3 regions of the Serratia sp. HNCC26DJ206 genome follow, and region 1 is predicted to be linked to each of the others. Evidence: predicted binding sites of a transcription regulator. Region 1 holds the regulator's gene; each other region holds the start of a gene.
The links. Region 1 encodes LexA, which represses DNA repair genes until DNA is damaged. Its sites were predicted from a motif close to TNCTGTATGTACATACAGNA; they were not measured.
Positions count from the first base shown of each region.

Region 2: the regulator LexA is predicted to act here: its motif matches at 5,702-5,721, upstream of uvrB (excinuclease ABC subunit UvrB).
Region 3: the regulator LexA is predicted to act here: its motif matches at 6,289-6,308, upstream of AC2A1E_RS07930 (DNA translocase FtsK 4TM domain-containing protein).

Region 1 covers NZ_JBXUGP010000023.1:51,106-59,181, reverse strand. Annotated here, with positions in the region: gene plsB (glycerol-3-phosphate 1-O-acyltransferase PlsB) at 1-744, opposite strand, end outside; gene AC2A1E_RS16240 (diacylglycerol kinase) at 893-1,261, shown strand; gene lexA (transcriptional repressor LexA) at 1,389-1,997, shown strand; gene dinF (MATE family efflux transporter DinF) at 2,108-3,454, shown strand; gene zur (zinc uptake transcriptional repressor Zur) at 3,501-4,010, opposite strand; gene AC2A1E_RS16220 (sugar O-acetyltransferase) at 4,254-4,826, shown strand; gene AC2A1E_RS16215 (anti-sigma factor family protein) at 4,832-5,587, opposite strand; gene AC2A1E_RS16210 (RNA polymerase sigma factor) at 5,584-6,084, opposite strand; gene AC2A1E_RS16205 (tetratricopeptide repeat protein) at 6,121-6,648, opposite strand; gene dusA (tRNA dihydrouridine(20/20a) synthase DusA) at 6,843-7,853, shown strand.
Region 2 covers NZ_JBXUGP010000019.1:67,609-75,684, reverse strand. Annotated here, with positions in the region: gene bioA (adenosylmethionine--8-amino-7-oxononanoate transaminase) at 1-482, opposite strand, end outside; gene bioB (biotin synthase BioB) at 574-1,611, shown strand; gene bioF (8-amino-7-oxononanoate synthase) at 1,611-2,762, shown strand; gene bioC (malonyl-ACP O-methyltransferase BioC) at 2,746-3,513, shown strand; gene bioD (dethiobiotin synthase) at 3,506-4,192, shown strand; gene AC2A1E_RS14160 (ATP-binding cassette domain-containing protein) at 4,204-4,914, opposite strand; gene AC2A1E_RS14155 (hypothetical protein) at 4,941-5,267, opposite strand; gene uvrB (excinuclease ABC subunit UvrB) at 5,827-7,839, shown strand; gene AC2A1E_RS14145 (VF530 family protein) at 7,937-8,076, shown strand, end outside.
Region 3 covers NZ_JBXUGP010000009.1:76,638-84,713, forward strand. Annotated here, with positions in the region: gene serS (serine--tRNA ligase) at 1-502, opposite strand, end outside; gene AC2A1E_RS07920 (replication-associated recombination protein A) at 613-1,956, opposite strand; gene lolA (outer membrane lipoprotein periplasmic chaperone LolA) at 1,965-2,576, opposite strand; gene AC2A1E_RS07930 (DNA translocase FtsK 4TM domain-containing protein) at 2,777-6,223, opposite strand; gene lrp (leucine-responsive transcriptional regulator Lrp) at 6,344-6,838, opposite strand; gene trxB (thioredoxin-disulfide reductase) at 7,546-8,076, shown strand, end outside.

The DNA.
Region 1 (8,076 bases):
AATGGCATTTTGCTGGGCTTTTTCGTGAGTGATCTTTTTGCTGCGCGCTTCGTCTTCGACCGCTTTTTCAATCGCTTTAGAAGCCAGCAACTTGTTGAACAGATCCTGACGGGCCGGCAGGCTTGGCCCAACGGCGGCCAAGCGCTGACGCGAGAAGTGCATGCGCGCGACACGCGCCAGTTTCTGCGCGATGGTTTTGTCAGTACCGTGCTCGGTGGCCATGCGCCGCAGAGAAACGGTATTGGAGAAGCGGACAAAACTGTCACGCCCTAACCACAGTATGGCGAAGAATTTCTGTACGCCGTTCAGCAGGCGCAGATGCGGTGTTCCGTGCCCTTCACGCCCCGGTGAGCGGCCGAACATCACGGATACCGGAAGCATCTGAATGTCGAGATCCGGATTGCTGCGGTGCAGATCCAGATAGTCGTGGAACAGTTTTACCGATTCTTCTTTTGGCGTGTAATAGCGGAATACGCGCGGGCCTTCATGGATAAACACGTGGCTCGGCAGAACGGCGCCGTCGATCTCCAGCGAGTTAAGGGGGTCGGGCAGATCCAACGCCAGGCACTGGGTGCGCAAGGTGAGCAAATCTGCCTTGGAATTATAAGGTAAAACATACAGAATTGGCCGTGAGGGATCTAACCCTAACTCCGTGACCGGATCCGAAGGGATAACCTTACTTTTTACCAACATTTTCAGTGGTAAATTCAATAGTTTATAATATATTTTACGCCAACCTAACATAACAACATAAAGCCTCTTGTTAGCAATGCGCCGCAAGCATACCAGAAACCAGGTAGCAGATCTGTGGTGTTGGGAATTCCAAGGCCGTTAACGGCTCTGGAAACACATAGGTAAATTATGACTCACCTTAGAGAAAGGTGCTCTTAACATGGCAAATAAAGCAACGGGCCTGACACGCATCATTAAGGCGGTAGGCTATTCATATAAAGGCTTAACCGCAGCCTGGCAGAACGAAGCCGCATTCCGTCAGGAATCGGTCGCGGTCATCGTGGCTATCATACTGGCGATTTGGCTGGATGTGGGTGCGATAGCGCGCATTTTATTGATTGGCTCTGTACTGCTGGTGATGATTGTCGAAATCCTCAACAGCGCGATTGAGGCCATCGTCGATCGCGTGGGGACGGATTACCATGAATTGTCTGGCCGGGCAAAAGACATGGGCTCGGCGGCGGTTTCATTGACGATTATGCTGGCGCTGTTCGTCTGGGGTTCAGTGCTGTGGCAGCATTTTAGTTGACCTTGAAAAGGGGCGTAATGTTGCGAACTGCTTCGCTAATCCCTGATTTTTATTTATTCTTCGGTTCCCAATCCCGGCTTACCTGTATATACTCACAGCAAGACTGTATAAACAAACAGGGGGCGGAATGAAAGCATTAACTACCAGACAGCAAGAGGTCTACGACCTGATTCGCGATCATATTGCGCAAACGGGCATGCCACCAACACGTGCCGAGATCGCCATGCGTTTGGGATTCCGTTCGCCTAATGCCGCCGAAGAGCATTTGAAAGCGCTGGCCCGCAAAGGGGTGATCGAAATTATCTCCGGTGCTTCGCGCGGTATCCGTCTGCTGATGGAAGATGAAGAAGGGTTACCTCTGGTTGGCCGCGTTGCTGCCGGTGAACCTTTGCTGGCCGAGCAACACATTGAAGGGCACTACAAAGTCGATCCTTCTTTGTTCAAACCTAACGCTGATTTCCTGCTGCGTGTTAACGGTATGTCGATGCGTGATATCGGTATCCTCGACGGCGATCTGCTGGCGGTGCATAAAACTCAGGACGTGCGTAACGGCCAAGTCGTGGTGGCACGTATCGAAGATGAAGTGACGGTCAAGCGTCTGAAAAAGCATGGCAACATAGTTGAACTGTTGCCGGAAAACAGTGAATTCCAGCCGATTGTGGTCGATCTGCGCGAGCAGAATTTTACTATCGAAGGTTTAGCCGTCGGTGTGATCCGCAACGGCGACTGGATCTAAGCGTTATACCCCTGATTGATATTTCAATTAATAAGAATTATATCGCCCCAACTCTGGGGCGATACCTCTTCTAAACCATCGTCACCGCACGGCCACGGGAACATTTCACTATGCGCCTGATTTCTGCTTTTACCAGCGACACCGATAAAGCGTTGTGGCGCCTGGCGTTGCCGATGATTTTCTCCAATATCACCGTTCCCTTGCTTGGCCTGGTGGATACCGCCGTTATCGGCCATCTCGATAGCCCGACTTATCTCGGTGGGGTTGCCGTGGGCTCAATGGCGACCAGTTTCCTGTTCATGTTGCTGCTGTTCCTGCGTATGAGCACCACCGGGCTGGCGGCGCAGGCGTTGGGCGCGCAGGATCCGCAACGGCTGGCCAGGGCTTTTATGCAACCGCTGCTGTTGGCGCTGGTGGCCGGGGTGGCGATTGTGCTGCTGCGAGCGCCGCTGATCGCACTGGCCTTGCAGATTGTCGGGGGCGATAAAGAAGTCTTGGCGCAGGCGCGGTTGTTTCTGGAGATCCGTTGGTTAAGCGCGCCAGCGGCATTGGCGAATATGGTGCTGCTCGGCTGGTTGTTGGGCGTGCAGTATGTGCGGGCACCGGTGATCTTGCTGATCGTCGGTAACCTGCTGAATATTGTGTTGGATATTTGGCTGGTGATGGGGCTGGGCTGGAATGTGCAGGGCGCCGCAGCCGCAACGGCGATTGCCGAGTATGCCACGCTGTTACTGGGGCTGTGGCTGTCGTGGCGGGTGCTGCGGATGCGCGGGATTACTCTGGCGATGCTGCACAACGCCTGGCGCGGTAATCTGCGCCGTTTGCTGGCGCTTAACCGTGACATCATGCTGCGTTCGTTATTACTGCAACTGTGCTTTGCCTCATTGACTATTCTGGGGGCGCGTATGGGGGGTGAAATCGTGGCGGTGAATGCGGTGCTGATGAATCTGCTGACGTTCACTGCTTACGCTTTAGATGGTTTTGCCTATGCGGTTGAGGCACATTCTGGCCATGCTTATGGGGCGCGGGACGATCGCCAACTGCATAAAGTATGGCGTGCGGCTTGCAGGCAGGCGTGCCTGGTGGCGCTCGGTTTTGCCCTGATTTATATGCTTGCAGGGCAGCACATCGTGGCAGCGTTAACCTCGCTGCCCGAATTACGTGCTCTGGCGAACCATTACCTGCCTTGGCAGGTGCTGCTGCCCTTGGTGGGTGTTTGGTGTTATCTGCTGGACGGCATGTTTATCGGCGCGACTCGCGGGGCAGAAATGCGCAACAGCATGGCAGTGGCCACTGTCGGTTATGGATTGACGTTATTCACATTGCCGTTGTTGGGCAACCACGGTTTATGGTTAGCTCTGATGGTGTTTCTGGCCTTGCGGGGGTTGGCACTGGGTTGGATTTGGCACCGCCACCAAGTGCGCGGCACCTGGTTTCCAGCTAATCATAACGTCTGAAAACAGATGAGCGCGGCGCTACGCTGCGGCATCGCTACCGCACCGCTTATTTCTTCTTGATCACAATACTGTGGTCATGATCGCAATCATGCTTGTTTTCGCATGCTTCTACCTCAACGCAGGCAGAACACAGGCCGTGGGCTTCAACCACGCTGTGGCGCAGCGCAAATCCTGATTCTGTTGCCAGTTTCTGCAACATTTCTTCCACGCCTTCCGTCGTGCGCTCGGTAACCTGCCCGCAGCGATCGCAGATAAACAGCGCAGAGGTGTGCATCGGCTGTTCGAAGTGGTGGCACAGCACATAGCTGTTGGCGGATTCGACACGGTGGATAAATCCCTGTTCCAACAAAAAGTCCAGAGCACGGTACACCGTGGGGGGCTTAGCCTGGGGTTCGGCGACGCGCAGCAAATCGAGCAGATCGTAGGCGCTGATGGCACCGGGTTGCTCCGCCATCAGGCGTAACACTTCCAGCCGTTGCGGGGTCAGTCGCACGTTACGCTGCTGACAGAGTCGTTCAGCCTGCGCGAGCAGCTTTTCCTGGTTGGTTGAGTTCATAGCAAATATTCCGGTGCGCAAAGAAGCTGATTTTAACATGTTTCAGTGGAATCGCCGAGGGTTGTGCCCTTTTCCCCACATAATGCGTTACTAGCCGACAACATGCGGTTTGAAATGAGAAACAGATCACGATTTATCGCAGTTGCACCTGAATAGGTCACTTTTACTGCTTTCTGGGGTAGGTTCTGGCGTGGGGTAGCGGTATAACGCGCAGCAAGAACGATGATTCTCAGGAGCTTTAGCATGACAGAAAGAGAAAAATTGCTGCGCGGCGAAGTTTATAACAGCCGTGATGAAGAGTTGATCGCACTGTATCACCGGGCGCGCGGCCTTACCAAACAGCTTGCTGCGTTGGATTCGCATCAGGCGGAAGAGAAGAAAAGCCTGCTGTGTGAACTGTTTGCTGCTTGGGGGGATGAAAGCTGGATCGAGCTGCCGTTCTGGTGTGATTACGGTCAGCATATCAGCATTGGTAAAAACTGCTTTATCAACGTCAATGCGGTGTTTCTCGACTGCAATACCATTACCATTGGCGATAACACGCTGATCGGCCCGAACGCGCAAATCTATACGCCAAGTCACCCGCTCAAGGCCAGCGAACGCTTTAGTGGCAATCCTGATTTCCCATTTCAAACCTCGGCCAAACCGGTGGTTATCGGCAGTAACGTCTGGATCGGCGGGAACGTGGTGATCCTGCCTGGCGTGACTATCGGCGATGGCACGACTATTGGCGCAGGTAGCGTGGTCACCGGAGATATCCCGGCTAACGTATTGGCGCTAGGGCAACCCTGCCGGGTGATCCGCGAGCTGGAATAACCGTTTTAGCCTGCCAGCGCTTGCCGTAGTTGTTCGGCAAGCGTGCTCATCTGCTGGGGCGGATTATGGCCAATCAACATAAAGCTGTGATCGCCGCCAGACCAGTACACCAGGTTCATTCCCATGCGCTGTTCATTCTCTGGCGCATCTTCACCAGGTTGTTGAATAATGCACAATGCCAGTGGCCCATATTGTTCATCAAGATAGGTCAGTTGGGCGATGTGCTTGCCATCGTAGGCCAAGATCCGGGCATTTTTCAGCGTCGCTCCTGGCAATGCCAACTGTTGTGACAGTAAGGTAATGCCTAGCTGTTCGCCGGTGTGTTGCAACTGAACGGCGAGCTCCTGAGGGGAAAGGGAATTGTCAGCCAGCGTTTCTGGCGTATACAGCGCCATATATTGTGCCACCAGACCGCGCCAGTTCTCTTCCGGTTGGTTGAACCGCAGGAAGGCGCGATCGCCTGCTACACCTAAAGCCAGTAAACCCATCGCTGCTGCAATCAGCTTGCGGCGGGTGATCCTGGGTGAGGCAGGTTGCAAGAGAGCTTGCAGGCCTGCCTGTAGCCGTTTTTTCGGCGCTTCGTCGAGCAGCGGCTGAAAAGCGGCTTTGAACGGCAGGTTACTGCCAGCCAGCCAGGCCAGACGAGCGGCCAGCTCTGGTTCTCTGGTGAGCCGTTGTTCCAGGTTATGTCGTTGTGAACGCTCCAACTGGTCATCCAGATAAGCGACCAGCAGTTCGTCAATATCGCGATGAGCGCTCATGATTTTTCTCCCTTTGACTGCGCGGGTGTGTTTTGCAACGCACTGTCGTTCGCCAGCCTCAGGCGTGCGGCTGCCAGGCGGCTCATGATGGTGCCGATTGGCACGCCAAGCACTTCCGCCGCCTCCCGGTAGGAAAGCTCTTCTACATACACCAGAAAGACCGTATTACGCTGGGCTTCCGGCAGCCGATTAACGCGCTGCATCACCTGATTGGCCCAGATCGGGTCGTCGTTGCTAGCCGAATCAGCAAGCTCATCAGCATCGACAAAGCCTTGCCCCTGACGAATATGCTGCGCCCGCATTTCATTGAGCCAGATGGAGTGCAGGATCGAGAACAACCAGCGATCCATGCGCGTACCTACGGTAAACTGTGCGGCACGCTCAAGTGCCCGCACGCAGGTGGCCTGAACCAAATCGTCGGCAAGATCCCGCCGGTGGCAAAGCACCAAACCATAGCGCCACAGGCGGGAAAGGTATTGCCCGATATCGTTGCGAATCGCATCGTTGCTGATAGCGGCCTCCAGGGTGCAACCTCATGATTCAGGGTGATGGTCGATAGCCGCTGCCAGATCGCGATACTCTTCACACCCGGTTCCGCAAAGTGATTTGATCACCGCTAACTGCTGTTTGGCCAGATCCGGGCGGCCTTTAATCATGTAGGCTTCACCCAGATATTCGCGGACTTTCGGGTAGTTCGGATCCAACGCCACTGATTTTAAATAGTAGCTGATACCTTCATCGGTGCGGCCGAGTTTGCGGGTGGCATAACCGCGATAATTCAGTGCTACGGCGGTGTTGGGATCCTGTAACGTGTTGAGGACATCAAGGGCCTCCTGATAATGGCCGCTTTTCGCCAGCATGTAGGCATAGTTAGTTCGATCGCCATCGCTAAGCATGCTGCTTTTTTCCACCGTGCAGGTTTTGGTTTTACTGTCGTAGATTTGGCCTTTTGGGCAGGTTGGCGTGCTCTGGCTGTTGTCGCCCATGGCATGGGTAAAACCGGAAAACAACAGGGTGCTGGCGATGGCAGGCAGCAACAGGTTTTTGATGAAACGGTTCATGGTGTGCTCCTCGGTGGGGTAAGGCGTTCTGTGTTACGCCATTACCGAGTGAACACCTGTGAACGCCGATTTATTCATTTCTTTTTAGGCAATTTTCCCAAGACCGCCGATTGTCGTTATAATAGCCGTTTGCGACACTGGCACAGACCGCCGGTTGTTGAACTCCAGACATTTCAGGTAGCCAGTAATTCAGCATGACGACAGATAACCACGCCTCTCAATACGCCGCCAATCGTTTCTCCATCGCGCCGATGCTCGACTGGACCGATCGTCATTGTCGTTACTTTCACCGCCTGCTGACCAAGGAAACGCTGCTGTACACCGAGATGGTGACCACCGGCGCGATTATCCACGGTAAGGGCGACTATCTGGCCTACAGCGAAGAAGAGCATCCGGTGGCGTTGCAACTGGGCGGCAGCGATCCGGCGGCGCTGGCGCATTGCGCCAAGCTGGCGGAGCAGCGTGGTTATGATGAGATCAACCTCAACGTTGGTTGCCCGTCCGATCGGGTGCAGAACGGGATGTTTGGTGCCTGCCTGATGGGGCAGGCGGCGCTGGTTGCCGACTGCATCAAGGCGATGCGCGATGCGGTATCAATTCCAGTGACGGTGAAAACCCGCATCGGTATCGACGATCAGGACAGCTATGCTTTTTTGTGTGATTTTATCGGCACGGTTGCCGGGCGCGGTGAATGCGATATGTTCACCATTCATGCGCGCAAAGCCTGGCTTTCCGGGCTTAGCCCGAAGGAGAACCGCGAAGTGCCGCCGCTGGACTATCCGCGTGTTTATCAGCTAAAGCGTGATTTCCCGCAGCTCACTATTGCGATTAACGGTGGGGTGAAAACGCTGGAAGAAGCGCAGCAGCATTTGCAGCATCTGGATGGCGTGATGATGGGCCGTGAGGCGTATCAGAATCCAGGTATTCTGGCGCGTGTCGACAGCGAAATTTTTGGCTCCCCGGCCGGTGTGCTCAGCAGCGTGGAGATTATCGAATCGCTGTACCCGTACATCGAACGTGAACTGGCCAACGGGACTTATCTTGGTCATATCACCCGCCATATTCTTGGTTTGTTCCAGGGGGTACCGGGGGCGCGCCAGTGGCGTCGTCATCTGAGTGAAAACGCCCATAAACCGGGCGCTGATGCCCGAGTGGTTGAGCAGGCGCTAGCTCTGGTGCGCTCACCACGTACCGAAGTGGCGTAATTATTAATTGATTTGACTAAAACTTGGTCTTTTTGACTAAGGCTGCCAGAGGATCTGGCACTCTTTTCACCGTATTTCAATAGGTTAAATTTTCTGCCAAGTTGGCATGCTTCTTGTAAAGAACAATGTATGCCCTAAATAATTCGAGTTGCAGGAAAGCCAACGCATCTACAACTTGAAGTATGACGGGGATAGACACATTGTTTTTGCCAAGGAGCCACTC
Region 2 (8,076 bases), on a different contig from region 1:
TTATCAGGATCGCACACCGACATCGCACCAAAGGTATCACCATGATAGCCGTGGCGCAGGGTCAGCACCCGCTGCCGCCGTTCCCCGCGTGCCTGCCAGTATTGCAGTGCCATTTTCAACGCGACTTCCACCGCGACGGAACCGGAGTCTGCCAGGAAGACGCATTGCAAGGCTTCCGGCGTCATCGCGATCAGCTGGCGGCATAGCGCAATGGCGGTGGGATGGGTAATGCCGCCGAACATCACGTGCGACATTTTCTCCAGTTGCTGCGTTGCTGCCTGATTCAGCTGCGGATGATTGTAGCCGTGGATGGCGGCCCACCAGGATGACATTCCGTCTATCAGCAGGCGGCCATCCGCCAGTTGCAGCTCAACGCCGCGAGCGGCTTCCACCGGATAACAGGGCAGTGGATGGCTCATCGAGGTGTAGGGGTGCCAGATATGGCGTTGATCGAAGGCGAGATCGTCATCAGTGAGGGACATTGTTGTAAACCAAAATAAAACAGAATGGTTGACAGTATATCCGCAATATTTACACTGACGACACTTTTTCCTCTCTTTGGAGACGCCGTCAATGGCCGATCGCATTCACTGGACAGTCGCGCAAGCCCAGGCGCTGTTTGATAAACCCCTGCTTGAACTGCTGTTCGAAGCGCAAACCGTTCACCGCCAGCATTTCGATCCGCAACAGGTTCAGGTCAGCACGCTGCTGTCGATTAAAACCGGGGCCTGCCCGGAGGACTGCAAGTATTGCCCACAAAGTTCACGTTATAAAACGGGGCTGGAATCCGAACGGCTGATGCAGGTGGAACAGGTACTGGAGTCTGCGCGTCAGGCCAAAGCGGCCGGTTCGACCCGTTTTTGCATGGGTGCTGCCTGGAAAAACCCGCACGAGCGCGATATGCCTTATCTGCAACAGATGGTGCAGGGGGTGAAAGCGCTGGGGATGGAAACCTGCATGACGCTGGGTATGTTGGATGGTACTCAGGCCGAGCGCCTGGCCGAGGCGGGTCTGGATTATTACAACCACAATCTGGATACCTCGCCGGAGTTTTACGGCAGCATCATCACCACCCGCACCTATCAGGAACGCTTGGACACGCTGGATAAGGTGCGCGAGGCGGGCATCAAGGTCTGTTCTGGTGGCATCGTCGGGCTGGGGGAAACGGTGAGCGATCGCGCTGGGCTGCTGGTGCAACTGGCCAATTTGCCAACGCCGCCGGAGAGCGTACCGATCAATATGCTGGTGAAAGTTAAAGGCACGCCGCTGGCCGATAACGCTGACGTTGATCCGTTTGATTTTATCCGCACCATCGCTATTGCGCGCATCATGATGCCGTCGTCCTATGTACGCCTGTCTGCGGGCCGTGAGCAGATGAGCGAGCAGACTCAGGCGATGTGTTTTATGGCCGGTGCCAACTCGATCTTCTACGGCTGCAAACTGCTGACCACCCCAAACCCGGACGAAGACAAAGATCTGCAATTGTTCCGCAAACTGGGGCTGAACCCGCAACAGACCGCCACCGCACATGGCGACAATCAACAACAGCAGGTGCTGGCAGAGCAGTTGTTGCATGCCGACACTGCTGAGTTCTACAACGCGGCGCTGTAATGAACTGGCAACTACGCATTGAACAGGCCCTGCGCGAGCGGCAACATGCCGCCGCTTACCGTCAGCGGCAGGTCAATCAGGGCGGCAATGGCCGCTATTTGCAGCTTAACGAACAACGCTATCTCAACTTTTCAGGCAATGATTATCTGGGGCTCAGCCAACATACCGAGGTGATCGCCGCCTGGCAGCAGGGCGCTGCGCGCTATGGCGTTGGCAGCGGCGGTTCGGGCCATGTCACCGGTTTTTGCCAGCCGCACTATGAGCTGGAGCAGCAACTGGCAGATTGGCTTGGCTACCCGCGTGCGTTGCTGTTGATCTCCGGTTATGCCGCCAATCAGGCTTTGTTGGCAGCGCTGATGCAGGCCGACGATCGCATTGTGGCGGATAAACTCAGCCATGCGTCAATCTTGGAAGCTGCCTCCCACTCACCTGCTCAGCTGCGGCGCTTTCGCCACAATCAGCCGCAGGCATTGGCGGCATTGCTGGAAAAACCCTGCGCTGGTCAGCAGTTGGCGATCACCGAAGGCGTTTTCAGCATGGATGGCGACAGCGCGCCGCTGGCTGAACTGCATCGCCTGACGCAACACGCCGGAGCCTGGCTGATGGTGGATGATGCGCACGGTATCGGCGTGCGCGGTGAACAAGGACGTGGCAGTTGTTGGCAGCAGGGAGTGCGCCCAGACGTGCTGGTGGTGACCTTTGGCAAAGCGTTTGGCGTCAGCGGTGCCGCGATCCTGTGCGATGAACCGCTGGCAGAATATCTGCTGCAGTTTGCTCGCCATCTGATTTACAGCACCGCTATGCCACCGGCGCAGGCCTGCGCTTTGCAGGCAGCGTTACGCTGTATCCAGCAAGGGGACGAGTTACGCAGCCAACTGCAACGCCATATTCAGCGTTTTCGTGCCGGGGTGGCGAACTTGCCGTTGACGCTAACCGATTCAGATACCGCCATCCAACCGCTGCTGGTGGGGGATAACCAGCGCGCCCTCGACTTGGCGCAACGCCTGCGCGAGCAGGGGCTGTGGGTTAGCGCCATTCGGCCACCTACGGTGCCGCCGGGCGGTGCACGCTTGCGCATCACTCTCACGGCGGCCCATCAGCCGCAGGACATCGACCGCTTGCTGGAGGTGTTGCATGACGTCAGTGCGTGAGGTGGTAAACAAACCCGCAGTGGCTGCGGCGTTCAGCCGCGCGGCGGAAAGCTACGATGCCGCGGCGGTGTTGCAGCGTGAGGTGGGTGAACGCTTACTGGGGATGGGATTGAACCACCCCGGCCTGCAACTGTTAGATGCCGGTTGCGGCACCGGCTATTTCAGCCGCCGCTGGCGCGATTTGGGCAAACAGGTCACGGCGTTCGATCTGGCACCGGGCATGCTGGCTTTTGCCCGCCAACGGCAGGCGGCAGATGATTATCTGTTGGGGGATATTGAGCATATCCCGCTGCCAGAGGCGGCGGTCGATATCAGTTTCAGCAGCCTGGCGGTGCAATGGTGCAGCGATCTACCGCGTGCGCTGGCCGAGCTGTACCGCGTGACGCGGCCCGGTGGCGTGATTTTGTTTTCCACGCTGGCGGCCGACTCTCTGCACGAGCTAGGGGATGCCTGGCAACAGGTGGACGGCGAACGTCATGTGAATGATTTTCTCTCCCCGTCGCAGATCGCCGCGGCCTGTGGCGATTATCGCCATCATCTGCAAGCGGTGTGGCAAACCCTTGCATACCCGGACGTGATGGCGTTAATGCGTTCACTGAAGGGAATCGGCGCCACGCACTTGCATCAGGGGCGCGAGGCGGGTTTGCTTTCCCGCCAGCGGCTGGCGGCATTGCAGGCGGCTTATCCGCGCCAGCGTGGCCAGTTTCCACTCAGTTATCATCTGATTTATGGAGTGATTTACCGTGATTGAGCGCTTTTTCGTCACCGGAACCGATACCGAAGTCGGTAAAACCGTGGCCAGCAGTGCGCTGTTGCAGGCCGCCGCTGCCGCAGGTTTACGCTGTGCCGGTTATAAGCCGGTGGCGTCCGGCAGCGAGATGACGCCTGATGGCCTGCGTAATACAGATGCGCTGGCGTTGCAGAAAAACAGCAGCGTGCCGTTGGGTTACGCCGAAGTAAACCCTTACACCTTCGCGGAGCCGACGTCGCCACATATCGCCAGCCAGGCAGAAGATCGGCCGATTTCTCTGATCCGGCTTTCTGCTGGTTTACGCCATCTTGAACAGCGTGCCGACTGGCTGCTGGTGGAAGGGGCCGGGGGATGGTTTACCCCGCTTTCTGAGCTGTATACCTTTGCCGATTGGGTACAACTGGAGCAGTTGCCGGTGATCCTGGTGGTGGGCATCAAGCTAGGTTGTATCAACCATGCTTTGCTCACGGCGCAGGCGATTCAGCAGGCGGGGCTGCCCTTGGCTGGCTGGATCGCCAACGATATCACCAAGCCCGGAAAGCGCCACCAGGAGTACCTCGCTACGTTGCTCCGTATGCTGCCAGCGCCGCTGCTGGGGGAGATCCTGCACCTGCCGCAGGTAGAGCAACAGACACTGGGTCAGTATCTCGATCTTACCGCCTTGCAATCCGCTGGCTGAGTGACAAAAGCTTATCCTGCCAGATAGGTATTAATTAATGCCTCATCAAGCTGTGCCAAGGTGCCGTTGGCCACGTTGCGGCCTTGATCCATCAGGAAAAAGCAATCCGCCACGTGGCGCACAAACGGCAATGTATGCTCCACCAGCAAAATGGTCATGCCTAATTCGTGATTCAGCCTGCGGATAATATTGCTGATTTCTTTCGCCTGCGAAGAGGAGATGCCTGCTGTTGGTTCATCGAGGATCAGCAACTCCGGCTCCAGCACCAGTGCGCGGGCGATCGCCAGCTGTTGCTGCTCATCGCCACACAAATCCCCGGCACGATACAGCAACATGGCCCGCAGATGGGGGAACAGACTGTAAATCATCGGCGGAATACGCCGGGTTTTGTCATGCCCGGCCAGCAGCGCTATCTGAAGGTTTTCCTCCACGCTCAGTTGGGAGAAGATTTGCCGCCCCTGCGGCACGTAACTGATACCCAGTGCCGCCCGATTTTCCATCGGCTGCTGCAACAGATTTTGCGGTGGTTCATTGGCCAGTTGCCAGGTCATGCTGCCGCTGACAATCGGCAAATGCCCCATAATGCAATTAACCAGCGTAGTTTTACCCACGCCGTTGCGGCCAAGCAACGTGGTGCATTGCCCACGCGGCAGTTCAAGGCTGACATCCCACAATATATGGTTATGCCCATAATATTGATTTACTGCGCGTAAACTTAGCATTTTGCATTCTCCTCAAAGAGGCGTGTTCACTCGTGGATGGGATGAGCGACTCCGTTTTCAGGTACAGTTATGCGGTGTGTAAAGAATTCAGCAATTCTCAGGCCAACTTTAATGGTATAGCGCAAAACGGGAGGTGTTACCGTTTTGTTAATTGCTGCGGCTGTGCTGGCGGAGGGGGCTGTGGGAGCCGAAAAAATGCCTGTCATTAACGCGGGAGGTTTTTGCACTTTTGTGGTGCGGCGTTGACGGGAAATGGTGCAAGTTCCGGCAGATTGTCGCAACAGGCAGTGACCTGAACGGGGAAGAAAGAAAATGAGATCTGGGCAATGACTGCTTTTAGTATTAATTGTCATAACCAAAGCCAGATTTTTGTGAAAAAATAACTAAAAAATCGCCTTAGACGACATTTTAGCGAGAAAACCGTTCTTTCTGTAACTCCCGGCTCCCATGGGGTAGTGTGAGTTATCCACCATTCCTGTGGATAACCTTGTGCATTATCCCTAGAAAAGCGGCGTAAACAGAGAGCGGACGCGGGTTGTGTTCGCGTTGCCCGTATTCTCGTCTTTTTTATAAAAACAATAATTATCAATAAGTTAATTAAAATCAAGCAAGCCAATAACAACTTGGCGCGCTACGCGTCATTTTTGCTCTGAATGCTATCGAGATGTTAATTATTGCCGGGCTCTGGGGATAAAATGGTGGTTGACAATAAAAATGCCACGCTGCTGTAACCTCCTTGGTGCACAGATGCTTGGTTAACGCACGCTAAAGCGACAAATCCACTTGAAGCTGGTTTTATATCCAGTATTATAAGCGCTGGCGAAGATCGCTAGGGTTTTCCATACTTAGGAGCCGCTGTTCGCAGATGCTATCCTCGTCGCCCGGTTGCCACTCGAATTATTCAGGGTATATATGAGCAAAATTTTCAAACTGCATTCAGAATTTGCACCGGCCGGCGATCAGCCGGAGGCCATTCGCAAGCTGGAAATGGGGCTGGAGGATGGCCTGGCGCACCAGACCTTGCTGGGGGTGACCGGATCGGGCAAGACCTTTACCATCGCTAACGTGATCGCCGATCTCAACCGGCCAACCATGGTGCTGGCACCGAATAAAACCCTGGCGGCACAGCTCTATGGCGAGATGAAAGAGTTCTTTCCCGAGAATGCGGTGGAGTATTTTGTCTCCTATTACGATTACTACCAACCGGAAGCCTACGTCCCTAGCTCCGATACCTTTATCGAGAAAGACGCCTCGATAAACGAACACATTGAACAGATGCGCCTTTCGGCCACCAAAGCGCTGCTTGAGCGGCGTGATGTGGTGGTGGTGGCATCGGTTTCTGCAATCTACGGCCTGGGCGATCCCGATCTTTACCTGAAGATGATGCTGCACCTGACCAAGGGCATGATCATCGATCAGCGCTCGATCCTGCGCCGCCTGGCTGAGCTGCAATATACCCGCAACGATCAGGCATTCCAGCGTGCCACTTTCCGCGTGCGCGGTGAAGTGATCGACATCTTCCCGGCGGAATCAGACGAACTGGCGCTGCGCGTCGAACTGTTTGACGAAGAGGTGGAACGCCTGTCGCTGTTTGATCCGCTCACCGGCCAGGTTGAGCAGGTGGTGCCCCGTTTCACCATCTACCCTAAATCCCACTACGTCACACCACGGGAACGTATCCTGCAGGCGATGGAGGAGATCAAGGTGGAACTGGAACAGCGGCGCAAGGTGTTGCTGGCTAACAATAAGCTGCTGGAAGAGCAACGCTTGGCACAGCGTACCCAGTTTGATCTGGAGATGATGAACGAACTGGGTTATTGCTCGGGCATCGAAAACTACTCGCGCTACCTCTCCGGGCGCGGCGAGGGCGAGCCGCCGCCGACGCTGTTCGACTACTTGCCCGCCGATGGCTTGCTGGTGGTAGACGAATCGCACGTTACCATTCCGCAGATTGGCGGTATGTTCAAAGGCGACCGTTCACGCAAAGAAACGCTGGTGGAATACGGTTTTCGTCTGCCTTCGGCGCTGGACAACCGGCCGATGCGCTTTGAAGAGTTTGAAGCGCTGGCCCCGCAAACCATCTATGTCTCCGCTACGCCGGGTAAATATGAGCTGGAAAAATCCGGTGGCGATATTATCGATCAGGTAGTGCGCCCAACCGGCCTGTTGGATCCTGTGGTGGAAGTCCGCCCGGTGACGACCCAGGTTGACGACCTGCTTTCCGAGATCCGCAAGCGCGTGGCGATCAACGAACGCGTGCTGGTGACTACGCTGACCAAACGCATGGCGGAAGACCTGACGGAATACCTGGAGGAACACGGCGAGCGGGTGCGTTATCTGCACTCGGATATCGACACCGTAGAACGTGTTGAAATCATCCGTGATTTGCGCCTTGGTGAGTTCGACGTGCTGGTGGGGATCAACCTGCTGCGGGAAGGATTGGACATGCCTGAGGTGTCGCTGGTGGCGATCCTGGACGCCGATAAAGAGGGCTTCCTGCGTTCAGAGCGCTCGCTGATCCAGACCATTGGCCGTGCAGCGCGTAACCTCAACGGTAAGGCGATTCTGTACGGCGACAGAATTACCGATTCCATGGCCAAGGCGATCGGTGAAACCGAACGCCGCCGCGCCAAGCAGCAGGCGCATAACGAAGCCAACGGCATTGTACCTAAGGGCCTGAACAAGAAAGTGGCCGATATTATGCAACTGGGGAACCCGAGTTCGCGTAGCAAGCACAAAGGCAGAGGCAAGGCGGCAGAAAGCGCGGCGCAGTACAAACACCTCACGCCAAAAGCATTGGATCAGAAAATCCGCGAGTTGGAAGGCCAGATGTATTCCCATGCGCAAAACCTGGAGTTCGAGCAGGCCGCCGCCGTACGCGACGAAATTCATCAGTTGCGCGAGCAGTTTATTGCGATTTCATAACTGCGCTAACTAGGAAGGCGACGGGTATAAATCCATTGCCGCGTGGGCGTTTACTGATTAAGGTATGCGCCCGAATTATTGATATGAGTTGCCGAGCATGACTGCACATCCATCAAAAGATCCGCTACATGGTATTACGCTGGAACAATTACTGAACAAGTTGGTGGAACAGTATGGCTGGAGCGGGCTGGCTGAACGCATCCGTATCAACTGTTTCAGCAGCGATCCGAGCATCAA
Region 3 (8,076 bases), on a different contig from region 1:
GCCCTTTCATCACCACAAAGCGTGCGCCGGTCAGTTTTACCGCAGCGGCAAAATCTAAGCCACCGGCCATCTCACCCAGTTCAACGTGATCGCGCACGGTGAAATCATATTGACGCGGTTCACCCCAGCGGAAAACTTCCAGATTTTCGCTGTCGTCTTTACCGTTCGGCACGGCGTCGTCCGGCAGGTTTGGCAAGATCAGGGCGTAATCACGGATCTCGTTCTGCAACTTATCCAGCTCGGCCTTGGCGGCATCCAGCTTTTCACCCAGTTCGTTCACTTCGCGACGCAGCGGCTCGATATCTTCACCGCGCGCTTTGGCTGCGCCGATGGATTTCGATCGGGAGTTACGCTCTGCCTGCAGTGTTTCAGTTTCTACCTGCAGAACTTTACGGCGTTCTTCTTGCGAACGCAGCAGGTCCAAATCGAGTTTAAAGCCTCTGCGAGCCAGTTTTACGGCGACTGCGTCTAGCTCATTACGCAGCAAATTGGGATCGAGCATGCTAATCCTGTGCTTGTTGTTATTGAAAGAGAAATTGTTGTTTTATACGGCGACGTTAAAGCCACATAAAAAGAAGAGTGATACCCGTTAACCTTACCGCAACGGCAACGCTAGCGGTAGCGTTTTGTCTGGCTATTTTGATCCTGCTCAGCGAGCCATGCCAACTTTTCACCGATTTTGCCTTCCAGCCCGCGCGAGCTCGGATGATAGTAGCGGGTAGCCGCCATTTCCGGTGGGAAATAGCTCTCACCCGCCGCATAGGCATTGGGTTCATCGTGGGCATAGCGGTATTCCGCACCCAGCCCCATTTCCTTCATCAGCTTGGTTGGCGCGTTACGCAAATGCTCCGGCACGTCGTAATCCGCCATCTCTTTGGCATCACGCACTGCGGCTTTGAAGGCGGTGTAAACCGCATTGCTTTTCGGCGCGCAGGCCAGGTAAACGATCGCTTGGGCGATCGCACGTTCCCCTTCCGCAGGCCCGACGCGAGTGAAACAATCCCAGGCGGCAATCGCCACCTGCATGCCGCGAGGATCGGCATTGCCGACATCTTCGGAAGCGATAGCCAGCAAGCGGCGCGCCACATACAGCGGATCGCCCCCGGCGGTGATAATACGAGCATACCAATACAACGCTGCATCCGGCGCTGAACCACGCACCGATTTATGCAACGCAGAGATCAGGTCGTAATAGCGATCGCCTTTATTGTCGAAGCGCGCGCTGCGTTCACCAGAAACCTCTTTCAGCAATTCCGGCGTTAATACCCGCATTCCCTGAGCATCGATTTCAGCCATATCGGCCATCATTTCCAGGCTGTTCAACGCACGGCGCGCGTCGCCGCCCACCAGTTCCGATAGCATGCGCTGGGTGTCTTCCGGCAGCACCACGTTCTGGCCGCCAAAACCACGGCCGTTATCCTTCATGGCCTGATCCAGCACCTGGCAGATATCCTCGGCGGTCAGCGCTTTCAACAGGTAGACGCGAGCACGAGACAACAAGGCCGAATTCAGCTCAAAAGAGGGGTTTTCCGTGGTGGCACCGATAAAAGTGATAGTCCCGTCTTCAATATGCGGCAAGAAGGCATCCTGCTGGCTTTTATTGAACCGGTGCACTTCATCGACAAACAGAATGGTACGGCGGCCAGCATCACGGTTTTGCCGCGCGCGTTCGATCGCCTCGCGGATTTCCTTGATACCGGAAGTGACCGCAGAGATCCGCTCAACGTCCGCCTGGCCATAACGGCCAATCAGTTCTGCCAGCGTGGTTTTCCCGGTTCCCGGTGGGCCCCACAGGATCATCGAGTGCAGTTGCCCGGCTTCAATCGCCCGTGGCAAAGGCTTACCCGGTGCCAGCAAATGCTGCTGGCCGATGTACTGCGCAAGCGTTGTTGGCCGCATACGCGCGGCCAAGGGTTGGAATTCATTGTGGGAAAAATCGAGTGACAGATTACTCACGCAGACCTCTACTTGCGCTGGTCATCCAGCGTCACCCCCTTCGGCGGGGTAAATTTGAATTTGGCAGCATCAACGCTGCTGTTCTGCTGGCTTTTTAGCTGGTAATCACTGCGTTGGCCGTCTTGTTCAACTGCGGTAAAACTCTTGATCGTACCGCTGTTGGTGACTGTGATCGCAAACTGTTTCAGATTGCCACTGCTAGCTTTTGGCGTCAGCTCAAAATCATCGCCTTTTTGCTTAACGTGGTACTGTTTCCAATCGTTGGCATTATTACGGGTAATCAGCATAAACGGCGTGTTGCCGGTAGCACCCTTCAGCCAGGTAGCAGTCACCTGCTCAACAAACGGGTTATAGAACCACAGGGTTTCGCCATCAGAAACCAGCACGCTCTCATCCGGAGAAGTCATATGCCAGTTAAACAGGTTCGGGCGTTTTACCCACAGCTCACCTTCCCCTTGTTGCACCGCAGCACCGTCACTGCTGGTCACCGATTGGGAGAAACTGGCGTGGAAACTGTTCACTTTCGCCAGGCGGTTTTGCAGATCCTGAGAGGCATCCGCCAGCACTGACGTGGACGCAAAGCCTGAAAGCAGGCAACAGGCAACTAACAGTTTTTTCATTATTCCAGATACCTTATGAAATTCATTTACCGCAGGGCAGTGCCACACGGATCAAATAACCTTTAACGTTCACCACTGTACCTGAAGCCCTGAACGGGCTGCCAGAACAATACTCCGAGAAATTCACGGGTTTACGCTTCTTTGCACAAGGGCCGCTAAAGCGGCCCTTTATGATTGCTACAACGGGTAGATATCAGCTATCAATCGTGACGCGGCGGAGCCAACACTTCGCGGTTGCCGTTATGCCCCTGCTCGCTGACGATCCCCTGCGCTTCCATCTGTTCGATGATACGCGCAGCACGGTTATAACCGATGCGGAACTGACGTTGTACGCCAGAAATAGAAGCGCGGCGCTTGTCCACCACAAACTCCACGGCCTGATCGAACAGCGGATCCAGCTCTTCATCACCGTCCAAGCCGCCAGCCGCACCACCTTCGCCTTCGTCACCACCGCTGAGGATCCCCTCTTTGTACTGCGGCCGTTCACGGGCTTTCCAATCTTTCACTACCGCATGCACTTCCTGATCGCGTACAAAAGCGCCGTGCACACGTACCGGAATGGAGGAGTTAGGTGCCAAGTACAGCATATCACCCATCCCCAGCAAGGATTCAGCACCACTCTGATCGAGAATGGTACGGGAGTCGATCTTGCTGGAAACGGTGAACGCAATACGCGTTGGAATGTTCGCTTTAATCAACCCGGTAATGACATCTACCGACGGACGCTGGGTTGCCAATACCAGATGGATACCCGCAGCACGCGCTTTCTGTGCCAGACGGGCGATCAGCTCTTCCACTTTTTTACCGACCGTCATAATCAGGTCAGCAAACTCATCCACCATCACCACGATGTAGGGTTCTTTTTCCAACATCGGCATCACGGTGCCCATGCTGTCTGTCGGTTTCCAGAACGGATCCGGAATCGGTCTACCCATCGCTTCGGCCTGATCGACGCGCTCGTTATAACCCGCCAGATTGCGCACACCCAAAGCAGACATCAGCTTATAGCGACGTTCCATCTCGGCGACACACCAGCGCAACGCGTTGGCCGCATCTTTCATGTCGGTGACCACATCAGTCAGCAGATGCGGAATACCTTCATAGACCGACAGCTCCAGCATTTTCGGGTCGATCATGATAAAGCGCACTTCTTTTGGCGTGGCTTTATACAAGATACTCAGGATCATGGCGTTGACCCCGACCGACTTACCGGAACCGGTGGTCCCGGCCACTAGCAAGTGCGGCATTTTACCCAGATCGGCCACCACCGGCTGACCGGAAATATCTTTGCCCAACACGATTGCCAACGGCGACGGATTATCACGGAATGCCGGGCAATCCAACACTTCTCGCAGATACACGGTTTGACGCTTAGCGTTTGGCAATTCGATACCCACGTAAGGTTTACCTGGGATCACCTCAACCACGCGCACCGCGGAGGTTGACAGCGAACGCGCCAAATCACGCGACAGATTGGAAATACGTGCGGCTTTGACGCCTGGCGCCAGATCCAGTTCGAAACGTGTAATCACTGGGCCAGGCAGAATATCCACAACGTCAGCCTTAACCCGATAATCTGCCAAGCTAGCTTCCACCAGACGGGCTTTCTGCTCCAGCTCAAACGAATCAACCGGTTCCACCTCTTTCGGGGCTTCAGTCAGCAGATCCAGCGTAGGCAATGGCGTCGTCGGCTTTTGCAGCGGCTGATCGTTACGCATCAGGAACGGGTGGATCAGGCTGTCCATCGCGGGCGCGGCAGGCTGCTGCTGTGCTGGTGGTTGATAAGGCTGTTGCGGCTGATAAGCAGGTACAGATGGCGTTTGAGGCCGTGGAGCCTGATAAGCGGGCGTTTCTGGCTCAAACTGACCGAAAGGCACATCATCTTCTCTTTCGCTTTGCAGTTCGATACGTTCTTCAAGCTGCGGCGACAGGGTGAATAAAGGCTCTTTTGGACCATCATCAACCAAGTCTGCCATCGGTGAGAAACTGAAGGCCTTGCTGGTGTCAACAAGGCGCGAGACTGGCGCGGGTTCAGACAGCGTATTCTCTTCACCATAGCGTGCCTGCTGTTGCTGCGCAAAAGCCTGGCCAAGAGCCGCTTCCTGCACAGCGCTTTCATCATCATGCTGATATTCTTCGCCATAGCGCTGGTTCTGCTGCTCGGCAAATGCCTGGCCCAGTGCAGCTTCCTGCAAAGCCTCGTCTTCCTGCAAATCGCTGGCAGACTGTTGCAAAGGTTCTTCGCTGCGATGACGCTGCACCTGCTCTGCCATGCGCTGCGAAGGCAATTTGATGCCATAGGAGGCCAGTTCACGCCGAGTGGGGATACGCACCGGATTCGGACGCGGTAATTCAGGGCCAATACCTTGCTTAATCTGGGAATTACCGTCGCTGGTGGCAGTAAATGCTGGCATAAAGGTATGGTTAACCACACTGGCTACGGTGCTTGCCGTAGCGGATGGTGGTTTTACTGCACCAAAGGAAGGTGCATCGTCGCTATCGCTGGCGCTAAACCCGGTTGAACCACTGAAACCAACGTGATCGCGCTGTGCGGCAGAAAAATCAAACGGCGACTGCTCACGCGGCGGCGCAACAGATGCCTGCCAATCCCCCAAGCGCGGCTCATCTTCGTCCTGATAAGGGTCTACCGTACGCGTCGTTTTCGGTGCGGGTGTTTCTTCCGGGAGCTCAAACGAATAGAGCGGTGGTGTGCTCTGCTCTTGCACTGGGCTCAACGGATGCTGACTGATCGAAGCAGGTGCTGCGGGTGCAGCCGTCACCGGAGCCGGAGTGGTTACCGGCATATCAACCACCGCTTGTACAGGCTCATCAGCAGGAAGTTCGTCATCAATGGCGCGCAAACCACTCAAAAGTGGATCAACATCATCTTGTTGCGCCATTTCACTGACCGAAGGCGCAGAGAACAGCACGTCATCATCGTCCGCCACAGCGGCTACGGCGGTGCTCTTAGCATCTGGCTCTGACTCATCAATCAATCCGTCGTCATCATCGTGATAATGATCGTCACGACGTGAACGGTTGGTCATGAAAGTAGCTGTTCCCAGTACCACTCCACCGATTTTTTCAGCGATAACCAACCAGGACCAGCCGGTGAACAGCGTTAATCCCACCGCCCAAATGCCCAACAGCGCCAAGGTGGCACCAATGCCATTAAACCACGGCAGCATGGCAGTGCTCAGCAAACTGCCAATCACACCACCGGAGGCGAAATAGTAGAGATCGTCGACATTCAGTGCTGCCAAACCACAAGAGGTGAGCACCAGCGCCAACGTACCGATCAGGCGCAACGACAGCGCAAAATAGTCAATATAATCATGATTGCCGCGCTGACGGAACCCAGCCCAGCATAGAATGAACATGATCGGCGGTATCGCGTAGGCGAGTACTCCGAAGGTGAAGAACAGAGTGTCGGCCAACCATGCGCCAACACCGCCGCCCAGATTATGGATCGGCTCGTGCCATGCAGTTTGCGACCAACTGGGGTCAGAAGGATTGAAACTGACCAGTGCAGCCATAAGGTAAACGGCAAAAATCGCTACCACGATCGACAAAGCCTCAAGCAAACGCTGCCCGCTGCTGAGCCTCTTCAGGGTAACTTCTTTATCTTCTGTGTATTCCTGGCTCAAGAAAGGCTCTCCAGGTTCCTGTTAGCTGGCATAGTAACAGCGCCGAGAGGCTTCCTCGGCGCCGAAACTGTATGGATAAACAGGAGTATAACGAATTTAATCAGGTTTTGCACCTGCGTCTTACCGTGTTTTGATAACCAGACGGTTACTCTGTTTCACTTCTTCCATCACCACGTAAGTACGGGTGTCATTAACCCCCGGCAAACGCAACAGAGTTTCGCCCAGCAATTTACGGTAAGCCGACATATCGGGCACACGGGTTTTCAACAGATAGTCGAAATCACCGGAAACCAGATGACACTCCTGAATTTCTTCAAGTTTCTGTACGGCTGAGTTGAATTGTTCAAACACGTCCGGCGCACCGCGGTTCAGCGTGATTTCCACGAAAACCAGCAGGGAAGCGTCCAGATAATGTGGGTTGAGCAATGCGGTATAACCATGGATAAAACCCTGACGCTCAAGACGGCGCACGCGTTCTAAACATGGCGTTGGGGATAACCCCACGCGCTTCGAAAGCTCGACGTTCGAAATTCGCCCATCCTTTTGCAATTCATTCAGGATGTTGCGGTCGATACGGTCAAGATCTTTACCCGGGCGTTTTTTATTGTCTGCCATTATTATTGTCTCTCTTATGTTCTTCCCTGCACTTGCCACACCCTAGCCAACGTCAATGTGCAAGGGCTTGTTCCAAGCGAAGACCCGATGTCTTTGATAAGCGGCTCATTCCCCTGAGACAGGGAATATTTCTGTAACACTTACCGCCGTATTGCTCCTTTTCACTACCATCTTCCGCCGTTGTACAGCCTGTCTGTCCACCCCATACAACGAATTCAAATGATGCTCACATGCAGAAGAGAACTCACTCCCCTAGAGCCAAATCCGCCCTCACCTGCCGCAACGATGTAATACGCTGCTTTATCGGCATAGATACAAACGGTTTACTGCTGGTCCGGGGATAATTTCTTCTTCCTATGATGTTTTCGCAAATGCGCAGCGGATTGTCAAAGTAAAAGAAGTAAAATCAGAAGAACGTGCCGTGAGGAAAACGGAGCGCCTCATTTTCAGTTAGGAATCTCCGCATTAAAAAGCCAGGAAATTAGCCACATAAAACCCACAAAGATATCATTTTTCACGCATTTATGAACAGATATAATCCTTGCATTGGGATTAATTAAATTACAACGTCTGGCGCTCAGGGAGTGCCATTAATCGACACCTGCTATCAAACAAATCGTTAACAACATTCCCTGATGCTTTTTTTACTGAAGTATTTTCCCTACAATCGCTACCACTGTCCGCCATCGTGGAAAAAGAGGTTATTCATGGGCACGGCTAAACATAGCAAATTACTGATTCTGGGTTCAGGCCCGGCTGGCTACACCGCCGCTGTTTATGCAGCGCGGGCAAACCTGAACCCGGTGCTGATCACCGGTATGGAGCAAGGGGGTCAGTTGACCACCACCACCGAAGTCGAAAACTGGCCTGGTGACGCCGAAGGGCTGACTGGCCCGGCGTTGATGGAGCGTATGCGCGAGCATGCTGAAAAATTCGAGACTGAAATCGTCTTTGACCATATCAACAGTGCCGATTTGCAGAACCGTCCTTTCCGCCTGTTTGGCGACAGCGGCGAATACACCTGCGATGCGCTGATCATCGCTACCGGTGCTTCTGCCCGCTACTTAGGGCTGCCAACGGAAGAAGCCTTCAAGGGCAAAGGGGTTTCCGCCTGTGCGACCTGTGACGGTTTCTTCTACCGTAATCAGAAAGTTGCGGTAGTGGGTGGGGGTAACACCGCTGTAGAAGAAGCGCTGTATCTCTCCAACATTGCATCTGAAGTGCATCTGATTCATCGC